Regions from separate parts of the Massilia sp. WG5 genome, predicted to be linked through region 4. Evidence: predicted binding sites of a transcription regulator. Region 4 holds the regulator's gene; each other region holds the start of a gene.
What was found. The regulator LexA, encoded in region 4, represses DNA repair genes until DNA is damaged. The targets are predictions, from matches to a motif close to ACTGTATNNNNATACAGT.
Positions count from the first base shown of each region.

Region 1: the regulator LexA is predicted to act here: its motif matches at 2,523-2,540, upstream of AM586_RS07555 (PA0069 family radical SAM protein).
Region 2: the regulator LexA is predicted to act here: its motif matches at 1,963-1,980, upstream of AM586_RS05350 (ATP-dependent helicase).
Region 3: the regulator LexA is predicted to act here: its motif matches at 3,507-3,524, upstream of recA (recombinase RecA).

Region 1 is NZ_CP012640.2:1,702,706-1,707,459, forward strand. Features, by position in the region: gene AM586_RS07545 (RNA 2'-phosphotransferase) at 1-458, opposite strand, end outside; gene AM586_RS07550 (AAA family ATPase) at 574-1,128, opposite strand; gene AM586_RS07555 (PA0069 family radical SAM protein) at 1,235-2,455, opposite strand; gene AM586_RS07560 (tRNA-uridine aminocarboxypropyltransferase) at 2,566-3,186, opposite strand; gene AM586_RS07565 (NADPH-dependent FMN reductase) at 3,223-3,846, opposite strand; gene AM586_RS07570 (efflux transporter outer membrane subunit) at 3,880-4,754, opposite strand, start outside.
Region 2 is NZ_CP012640.2:1,243,311-1,248,064, forward strand. Features, by position in the region: gene AM586_RS05350 (ATP-dependent helicase) at 1-1,935, opposite strand, end outside; gene AM586_RS05355 (hypothetical protein) at 2,239-2,457, opposite strand; gene AM586_RS28555 (hypothetical protein) at 2,658-2,831, shown strand; gene AM586_RS05360 (chromate transporter) at 2,881-3,474, shown strand; gene AM586_RS05365 (chromate transporter) at 3,471-4,058, shown strand; gene fghA (S-formylglutathione hydrolase) at 4,137-4,754, shown strand, end outside.
Region 3 is NZ_CP012640.2:2,868,125-2,872,878, forward strand. Features, by position in the region: gene sucC (ADP-forming succinate--CoA ligase subunit beta) at 1-916, opposite strand, end outside; gene AM586_RS12735 (DUF2889 domain-containing protein) at 986-1,555, opposite strand; gene recX (recombination regulator RecX) at 1,882-2,340, opposite strand; gene recA (recombinase RecA) at 2,358-3,443, opposite strand; gene AM586_RS12750 (response regulator transcription factor) at 3,634-4,341, shown strand; gene AM586_RS12755 (sensor histidine kinase) at 4,360-4,754, shown strand, end outside.
Region 4 is NZ_CP012640.2:1,886,753-1,891,506, reverse strand. Features, by position in the region: gene AM586_RS08440 (cystathionine gamma-synthase family protein) at 1-272, shown strand, start outside; gene AM586_RS08435 (tetratricopeptide repeat protein) at 359-1,159, shown strand; gene AM586_RS08430 (tetratricopeptide repeat protein) at 1,244-1,999, shown strand; gene lexA (transcriptional repressor LexA) at 2,037-2,681, opposite strand; gene rpsF (30S ribosomal protein S6) at 2,954-3,337, shown strand; gene priB (primosomal replication protein N) at 3,371-3,664, shown strand; gene rpsR (30S ribosomal protein S18) at 3,702-3,992, shown strand; gene rplI (50S ribosomal protein L9) at 4,026-4,478, shown strand; gene AM586_RS08400 (replicative DNA helicase) at 4,588-4,754, shown strand, end outside.

The DNA of each region.
Region 1 (4,754 bases), 180 kb from region 4:
TGCATGCGCGCCGCGTCGACAGCCAGCACGGCCGGAAAGCCGTGACGTGCCCCGACCCGCATTGCCGTCGCCACGTCGGCGGACAGGTGCACATGCTGGCGTCCGCCGGCGCGCAGGCCGGCGGCCAGGATGGATTTCAGGAAGCGGCTGGCGGTGCCATGGTAGAGCACGGCGGGCGGCTCGGCTTCGCGCAGCTGCAGGTCGACGGCAATCGAGTGCCCCTGGCTGGCGCGGATGCGGCTCCGGTCGTCGTTGAAGGCGAAGCGCTGCTTGTCGTTGCCGGCGACCGTCCGCTCCAGCAGGGCCCGGTCGATGCGCTTGCCGTGCGCGTCCAGGCAGGCCAGCAGTTCATCGACGCCGGCCCAGCCGTGGGCATCGAGCGCCAGGCCGATGCTGTCGGGGCGGTGGCGCAGCACGTAGCTGAGCAGTTTGCTGGTGGCGACGATCTGGTCCTTCATCGGCCCAGTATAGTCGCGCCCAACAAAACCCTCAGGGCAAGGCGCATCGTCGAAGACAGTACATACGTACGGCGAGACGATGCAACGCCGCCATGAGGGTTTTGTTGGGCGCGACTCAGGCCACGCCTTCGATCACGCGCCGCACCTGCAGCGCCCGTTCCTCGACGCTGCCGCTCACCAGGGTGTAGGGAATGCCGCGCGCCTCCAGATCCTGCAGCACGAGCTGATGGATGCGTCCGCGCCAGGCTTCGTTCTCGCGGGCGGCCTGTTCTTCATAAGGGATGTCGTCCGCGCAGACGAAGGTGTAGGCATAACGCTCGCGGCAGTCGTCGGCGCAGCGCAGCAGCTCGGGCGGTACCGGCTCCTTGACCTGGCCGAACTCCAGGCCCAGCAGCAGCGTGGTCAGGGCATTCGTGTCGACGAAGAGGTAGCGCCTGGCGTAGGGCATCTGCTCGTCTTCGGCCTCGCGGTGGCGCAGGGCGATGTCGACATAATCGCCGGCATCGAGCTGGCCCTGCTTGTCTTCCCAGATGTAGCGGCCGATCTCGGGCACGGCGACGCTGCCGTACTGGCGCGCCAGGTATTCGCACAAGGTCGACTTGCCGGTCGACTCCGCGCCGACGAACACGACCCGCTTGATCTGGCCCGATGGGCTGCCCTGCTCATCCATATGAATCCCGTTTTTGAAAATGACCAATTGCGCTACAGAAATACAAGAGGCGTCATCCTAGCCGACGGCAGCGCCCGCCACAAGGCGCCGCCGTCGGGCTCCCGGCTCAGAACAGGTCCAGCTGCGGGCTCGCCTTGGCCTTCCTGTTGGCCGGCTTGCCGCCGCCCTCGCCTGCCGCATCGGCCACCTTCGCGCCGAACAGGTCCAGCTGGGTCACATCCTCATCGCGGCGCTGGCAGGCTGCGGCCGACGGCACCACCAGCGGCCGGCGGAACTGGGCGCCGTCCATCTTGCTGAAGCGGCCATTAAAGCCATCCATGCCGAGCCGCTTGACGGCCTTGGTGAAACGCTGGCGGATCAGGTCGGCCCATACGCCTTCGCCGCTCATGCGCTTGCCGAAGTCGCTGTCGTATTCCTTGCCGCCGCGCATATCCTTCATGCGGTTCAGCACGCGTTGCGCACGGTCTGGAAAATGAGCGTACAACCATTGATGGAACAGGGGGTTGACCTCCCACGGCATACGCAGCACGACGTAGTGGGCGCCGACCGCGCCGGCGTCCCTGGCAGCCTCGAGGATGCGCTCGATTTCCGGTTCCGTGATGAACGGGATAATCGGCGCCACGCTGACGCTGACCGGGATGCCGGCCTCGGTGAGCGTGCGGATCGCGCGCAGGCGGCGCGCGGGGGCGGCCGCGCGCGGCTCGAGCGTGCGCGCGATCTCGCCGTCCAGGGTCGTGATCGTGATCGCGGCCGCCGCCAGGCCCTTCTCCGCCATCGGCGCGATCAGATCGATGTCGCGCTCGATCAGGGCCGACTTGGTGATCAGGCCATACGGGTGATTGCACTCGCCCAGCACCTGCAGCACTTCGCGGGTGATGCCGCGTTCGCGCTCGCAGGGCTGGTAGGCGTCGGTGTTGACGCCGATGGCGATGCTTTCGGGCACATAGCCGGGCTTGGCCAGCTCGCGGCGCAGCAGGTCGGCCGCATTCACCTTGGCGAAGATGCGGCTTTCGAAATCCAGGCCGGGCGACAGGCCGAGGTAGCTGTGCGAGGGCCGGGCGAAGCAGTAGATGCAGCCATGCTCGCAACCCCGGTAGGGATTCAGCGAGACATTGAACGGGATGTCCGGCGAAGCGTTGCGGGTCAGGATGGTCTTGGCAAACTCATCCGTGACAATCGTCTTCGGCGGCGCCGGCTCGTCGGGTTTCAGTCCCGGGACCGTCCAGCCGTCGTCGAAACGTTCGCGGCCGTGGACTTCGTAGCGGCCCTGGAGGTTGGACACGGCGCCACGCCCCTTGTGCGGCGTCAGGGGCCGCGGGGGGATCATGACTTGGCCTTGCAATTCCACGTCTTCAGCCCAAGCTTGTTGGCGATTCACTATGGCGCTCCCGAGTACTGTATGGATATACAGTATCGTACACCCGCTTGACGAGGGGTTCAAGCGCGAAATAGCCGGGATTGTTGTTCCACAAAGGCTTCGAAGGCTTCCAGCAACGGTGCATAGTGCGCAGGCCGGTTTTCGAGTTGCGCAAGGGCATGAACAGCCGCTTCCAGCGAAGACAGCTGGTCCGGCGCATGGGCCTTGCGAATCCGATAAGCGGACGGCGGCATGTCCTCCAGGGCCAGGCGCGGCAGGCGCTGCAGCGCCGGATTCAGGTAGAGCATCTTGCGGCTCTTGCGCCAGGTGGCGTCCAGCAGCACCAGGCGCAGCCGCTCCGGCCGCGCCAGCAGGGCCGCTTCGATACGGGGCGGCGCCGGCAGGCCGAGCGCGGCCTCGCCCGCCGTCTGCGGATACAGCAGCACAGGCGTGCGCCCGTCCGCATGCAATGCCGCATCGAGTTCCGATACCGGAAAGGTCTCGCCCACCAGCAGCCGGCTCGACGGCAAACACAGGTGCAACAGGCGCGCGCTGTTCTTGGCGTTGCGCACCTCGAGCGGATGCTGCAGCACCAGCAGTTCGACCTGGCTGGGCAGCGGCTTCACGAAGCCGCAGATGCAGGCGCTCTCGGCGCGCAGGCAGGCCGCGCAGGTGGCGCGGCGGGAAGTGGAAATCGTCATGGGCGCCGATTGTACCCGCGCCCGCCCGCGACAAATCTAGAAGCTGCCGCCGACCCGCTCCCCGCGCGGCGGCATATTGTCCGGCACCGGGACCGGCGCGTCGTCCTTGCGCAGCGGCTTGAGCGCCGCGCTCCACTGCACCACCTGGTCGAGCATGGCCTCGACCGCGCGCTCGTGGTGCTCGGCCGGATTGAAGCTCGTGAACTGCTCGAAGTCGGTGAACAGCGACAGCATCACCTGGGCCCGCACGTCCGCCACCATCAGCTCGCCCATCACCAGGCGCAGGTTCTCGATCGCGCGCGCTCCGCCCGCGCTGCCGTAGCCGACGAAGCCGGCGGCCTTGTTGTTCCACTCCTTGTACAGGAAGTCGATGGCGTTCTTCAGCGCACCCGAGGTCGCGTGGTTGTATTCGGGCGTGACGAACACGAAACCGTCGAATTCGGCGATCTTCGCCGCCCAGGCTTTGGTGTGCGGCTGCGAATACTGGCCCATCGAGGGCGGCGCCGGCTCGTCCAGCAGCGGCAGATCGAACGCCTGGATGTCGACCAGTTCGAAGGCGGCGTCGCCGCGCGTGCCTGCGCATTCCATCACCCAGCGCGCCACGTCCAGCGCCTTCCTGCCCGGGCGGGTGCTGCCCACGATGATTCCGATATTGATCATGCTCGCCTCCGGTCTTTGCAAATGCTCATGAAGTCATGGTGCCACGGTCCAGCCTCCGCCCAGCGCCCGGTACAGGTCGACATGCGCCGCCAGGTAGCTGGCGCGCAGTTGCAGCACATTGGTCTCGGCGCTGAAATTGTTGCGCTGGGCGTCCAGCTCCTCGAGATAGGACGAATAGCCGTTGCGGTAGCGGTTGTGGGCGATGCGCAGGGCCTCGGCGGTCGCCACCCTGCGCGCTTCGGCCTGCTCCAGCTGTTCGCGCAGGCGCTGCACCGCCGCCAGGCCGTTCTCGGTCTCGGCGAAGGCGTTGCGCACCACCGATTCGTAGGCGAACACGGCGCGGTCGCGCAGCGATGCCGAGATCTCGGCCTGGGCGCGCAGGCGGCCGGCGTCGAACAGCGGCGCGAGGACGCTGCCGCCGACGCTCCACAGCAGCGTGCCGGAACCGCTCAGCAGGTCGGGCAGCTTGTGCGCATAGGCGCCGACCGACGCGGTCAGGCGCAGCGAGGGCAGCATCTGGTCGCGCGCGGCGGCCAGGCTGGCGTCGGCGGCGGCGACCGTACGCTCGGCCTGGGCGATGTCGGGGCGCCGCCGCAGCAGCGCGGACGGCAGGCCGGGCGCGATGCCCGGCGCGCGCAGGCCCGCCAGGTCGGCGCCGCGCGCCACCGGCCCGGGATTCGCGCCGAGCAGCAGGCTCAGGGCATTCTCCTGCTGGGTGATCGAGCGCTCCAGCTGCGGGATCGCGGCGGCCGTGTTGCGGTATTCGGCCTCGGACTGGGACACCTCCAGGCGCGAGCTGTAGCCGACCTCGAACTGGCGCCGCGCCAGCGCCAGCGAAGCCTGGCGCGAGGCCAGGGTCTGGCGCGCCAGGGCCAGCTGGGCGTCCAGTCCGCGCAGGTTCAGGTAGC
Region 2 (4,754 bases), 640 kb from region 4:
CTGGGCCTGCTGCTTGATGAAGAAGCGGTTCGGCACGACCAGGTGCAGCTGCTCCCTGGCGCGCGTCATGGCCACGTACAGCAGGCGGCGCTCTTCCTCGATGTCGTCCGCGCTGCCGGTCGCCATGTCGGACGGGATGCAGCCGTCCACCACGTTCAGCACATGCACCGACTTCCACTCCTGGCCCTTGGCCGAGTGGATGGTCGACAGGATCAGGTAGTCTTCATCGAGCAGCGGCGGCCCGGCGCGGTCGCTGGTTGCGTCCGGCGGGTCCAGGGTCAGCTCGGTCAGGAAGCTTTCGCGCGACCCGTAGCCGCCGGCCAGCTGCACCAGCTGGTCGAGGTCGGCCGCGCGCACCGGGGCGTCGTCGTACAGGCGCTCCAGGTGCGGCAAGTACCAGTTGCGCACCAGCTCGACGTCCATCGGCCAGCGCAGCCCCGGCGTGCGCAATTGGCGGAACAGCTCGACGAAGGGCGCCCAGTCGCCCTGGGCGCGCGCCGGCGCCTCGAAGGCTTCGACCGCGGCCAGCGGCTCGGCGGCCTCGCCGACCGCATCCAGCAGGCGCGCCGCGGTGGCCGGGCCGATTCCGGGAACCAGCTGGGCGACGCGAAAGCCCGCCAGGCGCCCGCTCGGGTTCTGGGCGAAGCGCAGCACCGCCAGCAGGTCCTTGATGTGGGCCGCCTCCAGGAACTTCAGGCCGCCGAACTTCACGAAGGGGATGTTCCGCCGCACCAGCTCGAGCTCCAGCGCGGCGCTGTGGCTGGCGGCGCGGAACAGCACCGCCTGCTGGGTCAGCCGGGTACCGCTTTCCCGCTGCTCCAGCACCCGGTTGCAGACCCAGCGCGCCTGCTCGGCCTCGTCCGGGATCAGCACCAGCTGCGGCTTCGCGGTCGAGACCTTGTCCGTCCACAGCGTCTTCGCATGGCGTTCCAGCGCCGCCGCGATCACGGCGTTCGAGGCGTCCAGGATCGGCTGGGTCGAGCGGTAGTTGCGGTCGAGCGTGATGACCTGCGCCGGCTGCGAGAAGGCCTGCGGGAAGTCGAGGATGTTGCGCACCGTCGCGCCGCGGAAGGAATAGATGCTCTGGGCGTCGTCGCCGACCACCATCACGCCCCGCCCGTCCGGCTTCATGCCCTGGATGATGGCGGCCTGCAGGCGGTTCGTGTCCTGGTACTCGTCGACCAGCACGTGGTCGAACAGGGCGCCCAGTTCCGGCCCGAGTTCCGGGTCGGCGGCCATCTCGGCCCAGAACAGCAGCAGGTCGTCGTAATCGAGCACGTTCTGCTCCTGCTTGGCGTCGACGTAGGCGCCGAACAGGCGCTTCAGTTCCTCTTCCCACTCGCTGCACCAGGGGAAGGTCGACTGCAGCACCTCGCCAAGGGCGTCGCGGCTGTTCACCACCCGCGAATAGATCGCCAGGCAGGTGCCCTTCAAGGGGAAGCGCTTCTGCCCGCCCGTGAGCCCGATTTCCTGGCGCACCATGCCCATCAGGTCTTCGGAATCGCCGCGGTCGTGGATGGTGAACGAGGACTCGAGGCCGATCCGTCCCGCGTACTCGCGCAGAAGGCGCGCGCCGATGCTGTGGAAGGTGCCGGCCCAGGGCAGCGCGGCGACGGCCTGGCTCGAGGTCTTGAGGATGCGCTGCAGGACGCCGCCGGCGCGCTGCACCATCTCGTTGGCGGCGCGCCGCGAAAAGGTCAGCAGCAGGATCCGCTGCGGATCGGCGCCGGACTGGATCAGCCGCGCGACCCGGTGCGCCAGCGTATTCGTCTTGCCCGAACCGGCGCCGGCCACGACCAGCAGCGGCCGGGAGACCGCGGCGCCGACATCGTGTTCGACGGCCGCGCGCTGTTCGGGATTCAGGGACGCATAAGGATCCTGCAGCGGCTCATGCAGCGCGGGTCTGGAAACGCTGGGGTCGACGGTATCGGGCATAATGCGGTGGAGCGGGAAGATGACGGAACTGTACATTTATCCAGTAGAGTTCCGCAAGTACCGTTTGCATTCGCCCTTGTACAGATATCCACAAAAACTGTGAATAACCATGTGGAAAAGCACCCCCTTGACATGCGGGAAGCAAGAAAGAATGCGGCTTTCAACAACTTGCCCATTGCACAGGCAGCGTCTGAACTACGCAAAATCAAGGGCTTACGAAGTCAAGTGGCGCACGATTCGAATATTTTTGCAAGATGCCTTGCGGAAAAATTTGTGCATAAGAATGGCGCCGGAAATAGCCGGTCACGCCATGGGCATGCGCCGGCGGTCCGGCTCGCCCAGCACCCGCTGGATCACGGCGGCGGCGATATCCTGAGAGCGCAGGAACTCGACCGCCGACACGGTGCCGGCATCGCGCTGCATGGCGATACCGGTATCGACGATGACGCGGCGGCGCTGGTCCTGGCGCTGGGTCGGGACGGCGAGCGCGTCGCCCGCGCGGCCGGGGGAAAGTCGGTCCATTGCTGCTCCTGTGTGATCGAACGCGGCCGGTTGCCGCAGATGCAGTATCGGCGAGCACCGGCCCAAGTCAAGAATTAATTTCGCATCCGCACATGACACGGCGATGACACGGCCGCCGTTTCCCGCGGCGCGTGCGCGTGCGCCATGCCCGCGCGCCCAAGCCTAGAATGGTCCCGTCAACCACCATCAGCGAGGACCCCATGACCATGACTCCCGATCCCGACCTGGAGCCGGGCGACGAAGCAAAACCGGGCACCCCGGGCACCGGCGAGGACCTGTGCGAAATGTGCGGCGGCAGCGGCAAGCTGGACGGCAAGACCTGTCCGGAATGCGAGGGTACCGGCCGGGTCGTGCGCGGCATCGGCGGCGGCTGAGCGCCACCCGCATGGACAGGACCGGGGCGGCGGCGCGATAATCGCGTGCATGACCTCTTCGCCCCAAGCGCTTCCGGGAGAGCCCGCCTCCCCTGCCCGTCCGCAGTCCCTGTCCGATCTGTTCGTCTCCTTCACGCTGCTGGCCCTGCAGGGCTTCGGCGGCGTGCTCGCCGTCGTCCAGCGCGAACTCGTCGACCGCAAGCGCTGGCTGACCCAGGAGGAATTCATCGAAGACTGGGCCGTGGCCCAGATCATGCCCGGGCCGAACGTGGTCAACCTGTCGATGATGATCGGCGACCGCTATTTCGGCCTGCGCGGGGCCCTGACGGCGCTCGCCGGCCTGCTGGCCGTGCCGCTGCTGCTGGTGCTCGGCCTGGCCGTGCTGCATGACCGCTTCGCCGCCGACCCGCACGTGGCCGGCGCGCTGCGCGGCATGGCCGCCGTCTCGGCCGGCCTCATCGGCGCCGCCGGCCTCAAGCTGGCGGTGGCCCTGAAGCGCAGCCCGCTGCCGCTGTCCTGGTGCATCGGCATCGCCGCGCTCGGCTTCGTACTGGTGGCGCTGCTGCAGTGCCCGCTGCTCTACGTGCTGGCCGGGCTGGGCGGACTGGGCTGCATCCTCACCTGGCGCAGGCTGAAGCCATGAGCGCGGCGCCCGAGACCCTGCACCTGGTCCTGGCCGCGTCGGACTGGCTGAACCTGTTCGCCCACTTCCTGCTGCTGTCGATGATGTCGATCGGCGGCGCGATCTCGACCTCGTCCGAGATGCACCGCTTCCTGGTCGAACAGCACCACTGGCTGACCCAGGAGCAGTTCAACGCCGCGATCGCCCTGGCCCAGGCCGCGCCCGGCCCGAACGTGCTGTTCGTGGCCCTGATGGGCTGGCACGTCGGCATGAACGCCGGCAGCCTCGGCGCGGCGATGTTCGGGGTGCTGGTCACCATGGTCGGCATCATGACGCCCTCGACCATCATCACCTACACCGCGGCGCGCTGGGGCCACCGCAACCGCGAGCTGCGCGCCGTGCGCGCCTTCAAGCAGGGCATGGCGCCGGTGGTGATCGCCCTGCTGCTGTCGACCGCCTGGATCCTCGGCAGCTCGGTCGGCGAGGCCGGCTGGCGCCTGCCCCTGCTGGCGGTGGCCGCCGGCCTGGTGATCTGGCGCACCCGCCTGCACCTGCTGTGGGTCCTGGCGGCCGGCGCCCTGCTCGGCGCGCTCGGCGTGGTCTGAGCCTCCCGACCATCGGCATGCAAGAGTGTGGCGCAGCAGGCATACTTGCCGTATTGCTCACCTGATTTTGGAACGACGATGACCGATCTTGCCCAACCTAATGTACTCAGTGAACACGCCTGCTTCGGCGGCGTCCAGCGTTTCTACCAGCATGATGCCAAGGCCATCGGCCTGCCGATGCGCTTTTCGGTTTACCTGCCGCCCGGGGCCGAAGGCGGGAAGCTGCCGGTGCTGTTCTACCTGGCCGGCCTGACCTGCACCGAAGAGACCTTCATGGTCAAGGCCGGCGCCCAGCGCGTGGCCGCCGAGCTTGGCCTGATCCTGGTGACGCCCGACACCAGCCCGCGCGGCGCGAACGTCCCCGGAGAACTCGATGCCTGGGACTTCGGCGCGGGCGCCGGCTTCTACCTCGACGCCACCCAGGAACCGTGGTCGCACCACTACCGCATGGAAAGCTACATCCTGGAGCTGCGCGAACTCGTATCGGGCCTGCTGCCGGCCGATCGGGAGCGGGTCGGCATCTTCGGCCACTCGATGGGCGGCCACGGCGCGCTGACGCTGGCGCTGCGCCATCCGGACCTGTTCCGCTCGGTGTCCGCCTTCGCGCCGATCGCCGCGCCGAGCCGATGCCCCTGGGGCAGGAAGGCCTTCGGCGGCTACCTCGGCCCGGATGAAGCGGCCTGGCGCGGCCACGAC
Region 3 (4,754 bases), 980 kb from region 4:
GCATGATCTTGAATGCTTCGGTGACTTTCTCAGCCGTCGCACCGCCGCCGACGTCCAGGAAGTTGGCCGGCTCGCCGCCGAACAGCTTGATGGTGTCCATGGTGGCCATCGCCAGGCCGGCGCCGTTCACCAGGCAGCCGATATTGCCGTCGAGCGAGATGTAAGCCAGGTCGAATTTCGAGGCTTCGACTTCGGCCGGATCTTCTTCGTCCAGGTCGCGGTAGGCGACGATTTCCGGATGACGGAACAGGGCGTTCGGGTCGAAGTTGAACTTGGCGTCCAGGGCGATGACTTTACCGTCACCGGTCACGATCAGCGGGTTGATCTCGGCCAGCGAGCAGTCGGTTTCCCAGTAGGCTTTGTACAGGCCTTGCAGGTTGGCGCGGGCAGCGGCGATCGACCCTTCCGGCACGCCGATCTTGCGGGCGACGTCGTCAGCTTGGGCATCGGTCAGGCCGACCGACGGCTCGATCACGACGTTGTGGATCTTTTCCGGGTGGCTGTGTGCGACTTCTTCGATGTCCATGCCGCCTTCCGACGAGGCCATCAGCACGATCTTCTGGGTGACGCGGTCGGTGACCAGCGAGACATACAGTTCCTGCTTGATGTCGGCGCCTTCTTCGATCAGCAGGCGGCGGACTTTCTGGCCTTCCGGGCCGGTCTGGTGGGTCACCAGCTGCATGCCCATGATCTGGTTCGCGTATTCGCGGACCTGGTCGATCGACTTGGCAACTTTCACGCCGCCGCCCTTGCCGCGGCCGCCAGCATGGATCTGCGCCTTGACTACCCAGACCGGGCCGCCCAGCTCTTCAGCTGCCTTGACGGCTTCGTCCACCGACATGCACGGAATGCCGCGCGGAACGGTCACTCCGAACTTTCGGAGGATCTCTTTGCCTTGATACTCATGGATTTTCATGCTGGCTTCCCTTCTTCTGTTACTGATTTAGAAATGCGGTTAAATAAATAGAGCTACAAGAACCGAATATTAACCCGTCACCACCTTCAAAACCCAGCGCGGGTAGTACCTGGCGACGGCGGGACCGTCGGTGCGCAGCGCGTGGCAGCGGTCGAGTTCATACGGACGCTCGGGCGCTAATGCATTCGTATTAGCGGCCTCGCGGTTTTCCATGGCGTCGTCGGCAAAGGCCTGGATTGCCGCGGTGGGCAGGACCTGTGCCAGCTCGGTCAAATGGGTGCATCCAAGGACGCCGGACAGGCGATCCTTCAAGTGCAACCGGAAATGTTTCAGCAGCGACAAGCCAATCAACTTCTTGTAGGCGGGCGCGATGGTGTCGCAATAACCGGGATAGGGTACGGCATCCGAAGAAGCTTCGGCGTCCGTGATAACCATGTCGCGATCGATGGTCACCCGCAGCTTGAGGTCGTGCACAGGCAGGCCGCCCGGGCGGGACCCGGAGGGCAACTCGATATCGTGGGTCTTGATGTCGCGGATGCAGGCGTCGAGGTCCCACAGGCCATCGTCGCGCGCGTACGCTTCGACCGTAATGGCGCGCGTGTGCCGTAGCTTACGCGGAGCGGGGGATGACAGGGGCATAAACACCAATGCCGGAATGCGGCGAAAAAAGTATGCAGCCGTTGTGCCTGATGCACGTTGCCGCAGCTTCTACGGCAACAACCGCTCTTGCGGCGCTGCTTAAACCACGAAAGTTTAGCACAGCGCGCTTGCAGATGCACCCGGCCAGCGGTTTGGCAAGGCCATTTGCGGGGAAGATGAAGGAAATTGTTGCAAAGATGATGAGGCAAAAGTGCAAGGGCACAGCGTCATTCCGCCGTTGAGGAGTTGTGCCCTTATTATCGGGACACATCGGCAGATGGCGCTGTGCACTTGCGCCTTGCCCTGAAGGCTTTGTTAAACGCGGTTTAGAAGTCGTCGTCCTCGTCCTCGCGTCCCTGCAGCGCGCTGCGGATTGCGCCCTGCGAAAAACCGCGCGCCATGAGGAAGCGCATTTGCTTGCTGCGATCTTCGGCGTCCTGCGGAACCCGGTTGAACTTGCGGCGCCAGACTTCGCGGGCGCGGGCAACTTCGGTTTCCTTCAAGCCGGACTTGAGCTCGTCGAGCTCTTCGCCCTTCAAGCCGTGCTGCTGGAGTTCCGCCAGCACGCGGCTGTTGCCGTAGCGGCCGGCACGGCGGTGTACCAGGGATTCGGCAAAGCGTTCCTGCGACAGCCAGTTGTTCTTTTCAAGGAAATCGAGGAGGGCTTCGACGTCGTCGCCCTCCTCGGCATAACGAGACAGCTTGCGCCCCAGTTCGATCCGGCTGTGCTCGCGCATCGAAAGATATTTCAATGCGCGAGCCTTGAGACTCAGGACCTGTTTCACCGGGGCGCTATCGACGATTACTCTGCGTCGCCGACAGCCGACAGCTCGGCCGCGCCGGCGTTGTCACCGGCGGCGACCGGTGCCAGTTCACGCACGCCCAGGGCGGCGCGGACCTTGTTTTCGATCTCGCGGGCCAGGGCCGGGCGGTCTTTCAGGTACTGGCGTGCATTGTCCTTGCCCTGACCGATGCGTTCGCCACCGTAGCTGTACCACGAGCCCGACTTCTCGACGATCTTGTTGTCCACGCCCAGGTCGATGATCTCGCCTTCGCGGGAAGTGCCTTCGCCATACAGGATGTCGAAGTGGGCTTCCTTGAACGGCGGCGCGATCTTGTTCTTGACGACCTTGACCTTGGTTTCGTTACCGATCACCTCATCGCCCGACTTGATCGAACCGGTACGGCGGATGTCCATGCGCACGGAGGCGTAGAACTTCAGCGCGTTACCGCCGGTCGTGGTTTCCGGGCTGCCGAACATCACGCCGATCTTCATACGAATCTGGTTAATGAAGATCACCAGGGTATTCGTACGGTTGATCGAACCGGTCAGCTTGCGCAGCGCCTGCGACATCAGACGGGCTTGCAGGCCCGGCAGGGAGTCGCCCATGTCGCCTTCGATCTCGGCGCGCGGGGTCAGTGCCGCCACCGAGTCGATGACCACCAGGTCGACGCTGCCCGAGCGCACCAGCGCGTCGGTGATTTCGAGCGCCTGCTCGCCGGTATCCGGCTGCGAGATCAGCAGCTCGTCCAGCTTGATGCCCAGCTTCTGCGCATAGCCGACGTCCAGCGCGTGCTCGGCGTCGATGAAGGCGCAGGTGCCGCCCAGTTTCTGCATCTGGGCAATGGTCTGCAGGGTCAGCGTGGTTTTACCCGACGATTCCGGACCGTAGATCTCGACGATACGGCCGCGCGGCAGGCCGCCGACGCCCAGCGCGATGTCCAGGCCCAGCGAGCCGGTGGACACGGTTTGCACTTCCTCGACCGGCGCATTGGCATCCATGCGCATGACCGAGCCTTTACCGAATTGCTTTTCGATCTGCGCGAGGGCTGCTGCCAGCGCCTTGCCCTTCTCTGCTGCGTTTACTGCGGATTTTTTGTCGTCCATGATTTTCTTTCAGTCCTAGAGTGAACCAAGATAGGGACCGCTCGCGCGATTTCAATAGGAAGTACTGTATAAAATCCCAGTGGTTTTGGCAAGCGATATTTACCGCTGCCTGATCGATTCGACATGTTGCGAGATATCAAACACAATATGCGGGTAAGCTAGGGTCAAACGACAAAACCAGGGGGAGATCATGCGTATTTTACTAGCGGAGGATGATAGCGTACTTGCCGACGGGCTGACGCGCTCCCTGCGCCAGTCCGGTTACGCGATCGACTGCGTGAAGAACGGCCAGGATGCGGACACCGCGCTGTCGACCCAGGAGTTCGACCTCCTGATCCTCGACCTCGGCCTGCCGAAGCTGTCCGGGCTCGACGTGCTGCGCCGCCTGCGTGCGCGCGGCTCGCTGCTGCCGGTGCTGATCCTGACCGCGGCCGACTCGATCGAGCAGCGCGTGGGCGGCCTCGACGCCGGCGCCGACGACTACATGGCCAAGCCCTTCGCCCTGTCCGAGCTGGAAGCGCGGGTGCGCGCCCTGACCCGGCGCGGCCAGGGCGGCGGCTCGACCGTGATCCGCCACGGCCCGCTGGTGTACGACCAGGTCGGCCGCAGCGCCTACATCGACGACCAGATGCTCGATCTGTCGGCGCGCGAGCTCGGCCTGCTCGAGATCCTGCTGGCGCGCACCGGGCGCCTGGTGTCCAAGGAACAGCTGGTCGACCACCTGTGCGAGTGGGGCGAAGAAGTGTCGAACAACGCCATCGAGGTCTATGTGCACCGCCTGCGCAAGAAGATCGAGACCGGCGGCATCCGCATCGCCACCGTGCGCGGCCTGGGCTACTGCCTGGAGCGGTATGCCGACAGCGCCCGCAAGGCCCCGTCCGCGGGCAGCGGCAAGTAAGGCGCGGGCAAGGCCGGCATGAAGTCCCTGAAGCGGCGCAGCGCCGGCCTCCTTGCGCCCGAATTTGCGCCGGAAAGCGAGCCCGGAACCGGCTACGACCCGGCGCTGGAAACGGCGCAGGAACCGCTGTATGCGCCGCCGCGGCCCGAGCCGGAGGAAAGCATCCAGCACTCGCTGTTCGGCGAGATCCTCGACTGGATGCTGGCCCCGCTGCTGCTGTTGTGGCCGATGAGCATCGCGATCACCTACCTGGTGGCGAAATCGATCGCCAACCAGCCGTTCGACCACGCGCTCGAAGACAGCGTCACCGTGCTGGCCCAGCAGGTCAAGGAAGTCGACGGCAAGGTGGTGGCGCGGCTGCCCGGCAGCGCGCGCGACATCCTGCGCGCCGACGACGTCGACAGCGTCTACTT
Region 4 (4,754 bases):
TCCGCGCCTATGGTTCGCTGTTCAGCTTCGAGTTGAAGGAAGGCATCGACTGCTTCGATTACCTGAATCGCCTGCAGATCGCGGTCCCGGCATCCAACCTGGGCGATACGCGCACGCTGGTGATCCCGGTCGCGCACACGATCTTCTTCGAGATGGGGCCCGAGCGCCGCGCCAGCATGGGTATCGCCGAGTCGCTGATCCGGGTGTCGGTGGGTATCGAGGATACGCAGGACTTGCTGCGCGATTTTGGCGAAGCATTATCTGCGGAATAATAGAAGCCGCCTTATGCAAATCGGCTTGAGTTTATAGCAGTCTCTACATACTATGGGCTTTCATTGCCCAACATGTGGAGATTCAGATGAAAAAGTTATTCTGCGTATCTTTAATGCTGATTTCCGGCATTGCATTCGCCGACGATTTGAATGAAGCAAATAAGTTGTTGAATGCTAAGGATTATGGCCGGGCACTGCCAATCTATGCCCGGCTGGCCGAAGCAGGCAATGCAGAAGCACAATTTCGACTGGGGGAAATGTACTGGTTTGGCGACGGTACTTCTTCCGATCTGAAGAAGGCGGCGGCATGGTTCGAGAAATCGGCTGCGGCCGGCAACAAGGATGCGGCCGAATCGCTGCAATCCTTGAAGCGCCGCGAAACGCGCGGAAATGAAATCGTTTATTGGATGAAGGGCTATAAAGGCGAAGACCTGACTTCCGGTAAATACAATTGTGTCGCGCCCGATATTCCCGTTATTTCAAAAACCAATTCCGAAATCAAGAAAGTGACGGATGACGTTGCAGCGTGGCAGGCATGCTATAACGGCGCGGTGGCGAATATGCAGGGCATGACCCCGGTATTGAAGCACGTGCCCAAGGATGTGCTCGACATGATGACGCCGGCCGAGATCGAGCAGACCCAGTCGCACCTGGACCAGGTATTCGCCAGCGTGGCGCGCTCGATGGGCGATAACGCCTCCACCATCCTGGCCAAGCGCGACGCCTGGACCAACGCCACCAACGCGTATGTGGCGGATGCGAACAAGAAGACGGAAGAGGCAACGGCGCGCAACAAGCTGGAAATTGCGACCGGCCTGCGCCAGACCTACGAGTCGAACCAGTCGCTGGCCAATGCGCCGCGGGGCGCCAACCCGGCAAATCACTGAGCTTGCCCTTACATTTGAGTAATTGGCACATGCCGGTTCAGGCGATATGATGTGCCATTACTCAACTGTCTGGACCGATCGCACGTGAAGACTGTCGTTTTTTGCCTGAGCATGCTGTTGGCGGGAAGCTGCTACGCCGACGAGCTCGCAGCCGCCAACGCGGCATTTGCCAACAAGGACTTTCCGGCTGCCCTGCAGCGCTATACCAAACTGGCGAACGCCGGTAACGTCGAGGCCCAGCAGCACCTGGGCGAGATGTACTGGTATGGAGAAGCCGGCGCCGTCGACGAGGCCAAGGCCGAGGCCTGGTTCCGCAAGGCGGCCGCGAAGGGGAATCCGGTCGCCATCGCGTCGCTGGACGTGATGCGCCAGCGCACCGAACGCCGCGCCGACATCGACTACTGGGTCGACCGTTACGATGGCTCCGACCTGCAGGGCGGCCAGTACCGTTGCCCAACGCCGCACTTTCCCGCTGTCTCGAAACAGAACGACGAGATCGAACGGGTGTCAGCCAATATGACGAAGTGGCAGGATTGCTACAATGCCCAGGCGCGCGCCCTGAACGAGGCGTCGCCGCTGACCAAGCGCATCCCTGCCGATGTGGCGAAGCTGATCAATAAAGCGGAAATGGCGCGGGCGGAAAAGCGCTTGGCCGACGTGTATGCGAACCTGACCGAAAGCGCCCAGGTCAAGGCCAAGCTCGTGCTGGCGGACTTTGCCGCGTGGCGGGATGCCACCGATGCCTGGGTGAAGGAACACAACGACATCGTGAAGAGCACGCCGACCCTGGAACGCGAGCGTGAACTCGAGGACCGGCGCAAGAACCGCGTGAACAACTGAGCAACCGAGAAGCCGAGGCCTTGCCGGCCTCGACTTTCTAGTGCCAGGAGCGCAGCAGGCCGACGGCCAGGCCTTCGAGTGCGAACTCGTCGTTCTGCGGGTCGACCGTGATGACGGAGAATTCCGGGTTTTCCGGCAGCAGTTCGATGGTGCCGCCGTTCTTGCGGTAGCGCTTGACGGTGACTTCGTCGCCGATGCGGGCGACCACGATCTGGCCGTTCTTGGCCGAATCCACTTTCTTGACTGCCAGGAAGTCGCCATCGCAGATGCCGGCGTCGCGCATCGACCAGCCCTTCACCTTCAGCAGGAAGTCGGGCTTGCTCGAGAACATGGCCGGGTCGACCGAGTAGGTCGCTTCGACGTGTTCCTGGGCCAGGATGGGCGAACCCGCGGCGACGCGGCCGACCAGGGGCAGGGACATCAGCAGGGCGGCCGGGACGGCCGGCACCGCTGCGGGCTCGCTGGCGGCGGCGCCGACCAGGCGGATGCCGCGCGAAGTGCCCGGGGAGATTTCGATCGCGCCTTTGCGCGCCAGGGCTTGCAGGTGTTCCTCGGCGGCGTTGGCCGAGCGGAAACCAAGCTCCTGCGCGATTTCGGCGCGGGTCGGCGGAAAGCCGGTGTTGTCGATGGCTTCCTTGATCAGGTTGAGGATCTGTTCTTGCCGTGCGGTGAGCTTGAGCATGGTGTAGTGAGCTTGAGAGCTTGGAAGCTTAGGTGAGCGTGTGCGAGCAGGGCCCGATACCCTGTATTTTTGTACAGTATTGCGCCGGGCGCAAGGGGAATCCGTGGTTTTTGCCGGTTTTTTTTGCCTGGCGGGCACAGCCGATTCCTGCCGGACCGCACAAGGCGATTGAGCTCTTGACGTTTTTGCGGTTATAATGTCGGGCTTTCCCTTCCCACACTCGTCTTGACGCCGAGGTGGGCATTTGTTTAAACGTCCTTAAGGAGTGTTGCATGCGTCATTATGAAATCGTATTTATCGTCCACCCGGACCAGAGCGAGCAGGTCCCGGCGATGATCGAGCGCTACAAGACCACGGTCACCTCGCGCGGCGGTAACATCCACCGCGTCGAAGACTGGGGCCGCCGTCAAATGGCTTACCAGATCCAGAAGCTGCCGAAGGCACACTACATCTGCATGAACATCGAGTGCGACAACGAGACCCTGGTCGAGCTGGAAACCGCATTCAAATTCAATGATGCCGTGCTGCGTCATCTGACCGTCAAGATGAAGAAGGCCGAAACCGCACCGTCGCCGATGATGAAGTCGGTCCAGCGCGAAGACGCAGCCAAGAGCCACCGCGCCGAGCAGGCAGCTGCCCCGGCCGCAGCCGCTTAATTCTTAATCTTAAGAAAGAAGCGCGCACGGGCAGTGAACGAGCTGTTGCTGGTCGCAAGCATCGCGGAACGCGATACCCTGCGCTACACCCCGGCCGGCATTCCCATCGTCAGCGGCACCCTGCAACACGGGTCGCAGCAGACGGAGGCGGGGATCGCCAGGCAGGTCGAGTTCGAGATTTCCGCGCTTGCCGCGGGCGACATCTCGGCCCGGTTTGCCGATGCGGAACTGGGTGCGGTACACCGGTTCAAGGGATTCTTGGCCAGGAAGAACCGCAACAGCAAAGCCCTGGTGTTTCACATCATTGATTTCAGTGCCGCCGCGTAAGAATTCGCGGGCACACATTTAGATACAGGAGCCTCAAATGGCATTCGGTAAAAAGTTCGACAAAAACAAGGCCAAGGAAAAACTGAAGCGCAAACAGCAGAACCCGCTGTTCAAGCGCAAGAAATTCTGCCGCTTCACCGCTGCAGGCGTGGAACAGGTTGACTACAAAGACGTCGACACCCTGAAGGATTTCGTCCAGGAAAACGGCAAGATCATGCCGGCTCGCCTGACCGGCACCAAGGCGCACTACCAGCGCCAAGTGGATACCGCCATCAAGCGCGCCCGCTACCTGGCCCTGCTGCCGTACACCGACCTGCACAACGCTTAATCGTCGGTCACGACACGTATACTGGAGAATAATATGCAAGTCATCCTGCTGGAAAAAGTCGTCAACGTCGGTAACCTGGGCGACGTGGTCAAGGTCAAGGACGGTTACGCACGTAACTTCCTGATCCCGCAAAAAATGGCCCGCCGCGCTACCCAAGCCGCTGTGGCCGAATTCGAAGTCAAGCGCGCCGAACTGGAAAAGGCAGCCGCCGAGAAACTGGCAGCCGCACAAGGCCAGGGCGACAAGCTGAACGGCATGACCATCACCATCGCCCAGAAAGCCGGCGTGGACGGCCGTCTGTTCGGTTCCGTGACCAACTTCGACATCGCTGAAGCCCTGAGCAAGCAAGGTTTCGCCGTCGAGAAGGCCAACGTGCGCATGCCGACCGGCCCGCTGAAGACCACCGGCGAGCACCCGGTTGCCGTCGCTCTGCACACCGACGTCGTCGTTGACGTGACCGTCGCAGTCGTGGGCGAAGCTGCCTAAATCGTTCTGTTGCTAGAATGAGAAAAAAGCCGGGATCTCCCGGCTTTTTTATTTGAGGAAACTCACCAATCTTTTCAGCGCTTCGTGGCAAACGGGTATAATTCGCGCCATGAACACCCCAGCAGACCCGCAGATCGAGTCGCTCCGCATTCCCCCGCATTCCATCGAAGCAGAACAGTCCGTCATCGGCGGCCTGCTGCGCGATAATGCGGCGTGGGACCGTATTGCCGACTTCATGCATGCGGAGGACTTCTACCGCTACGACCACCGGATCAT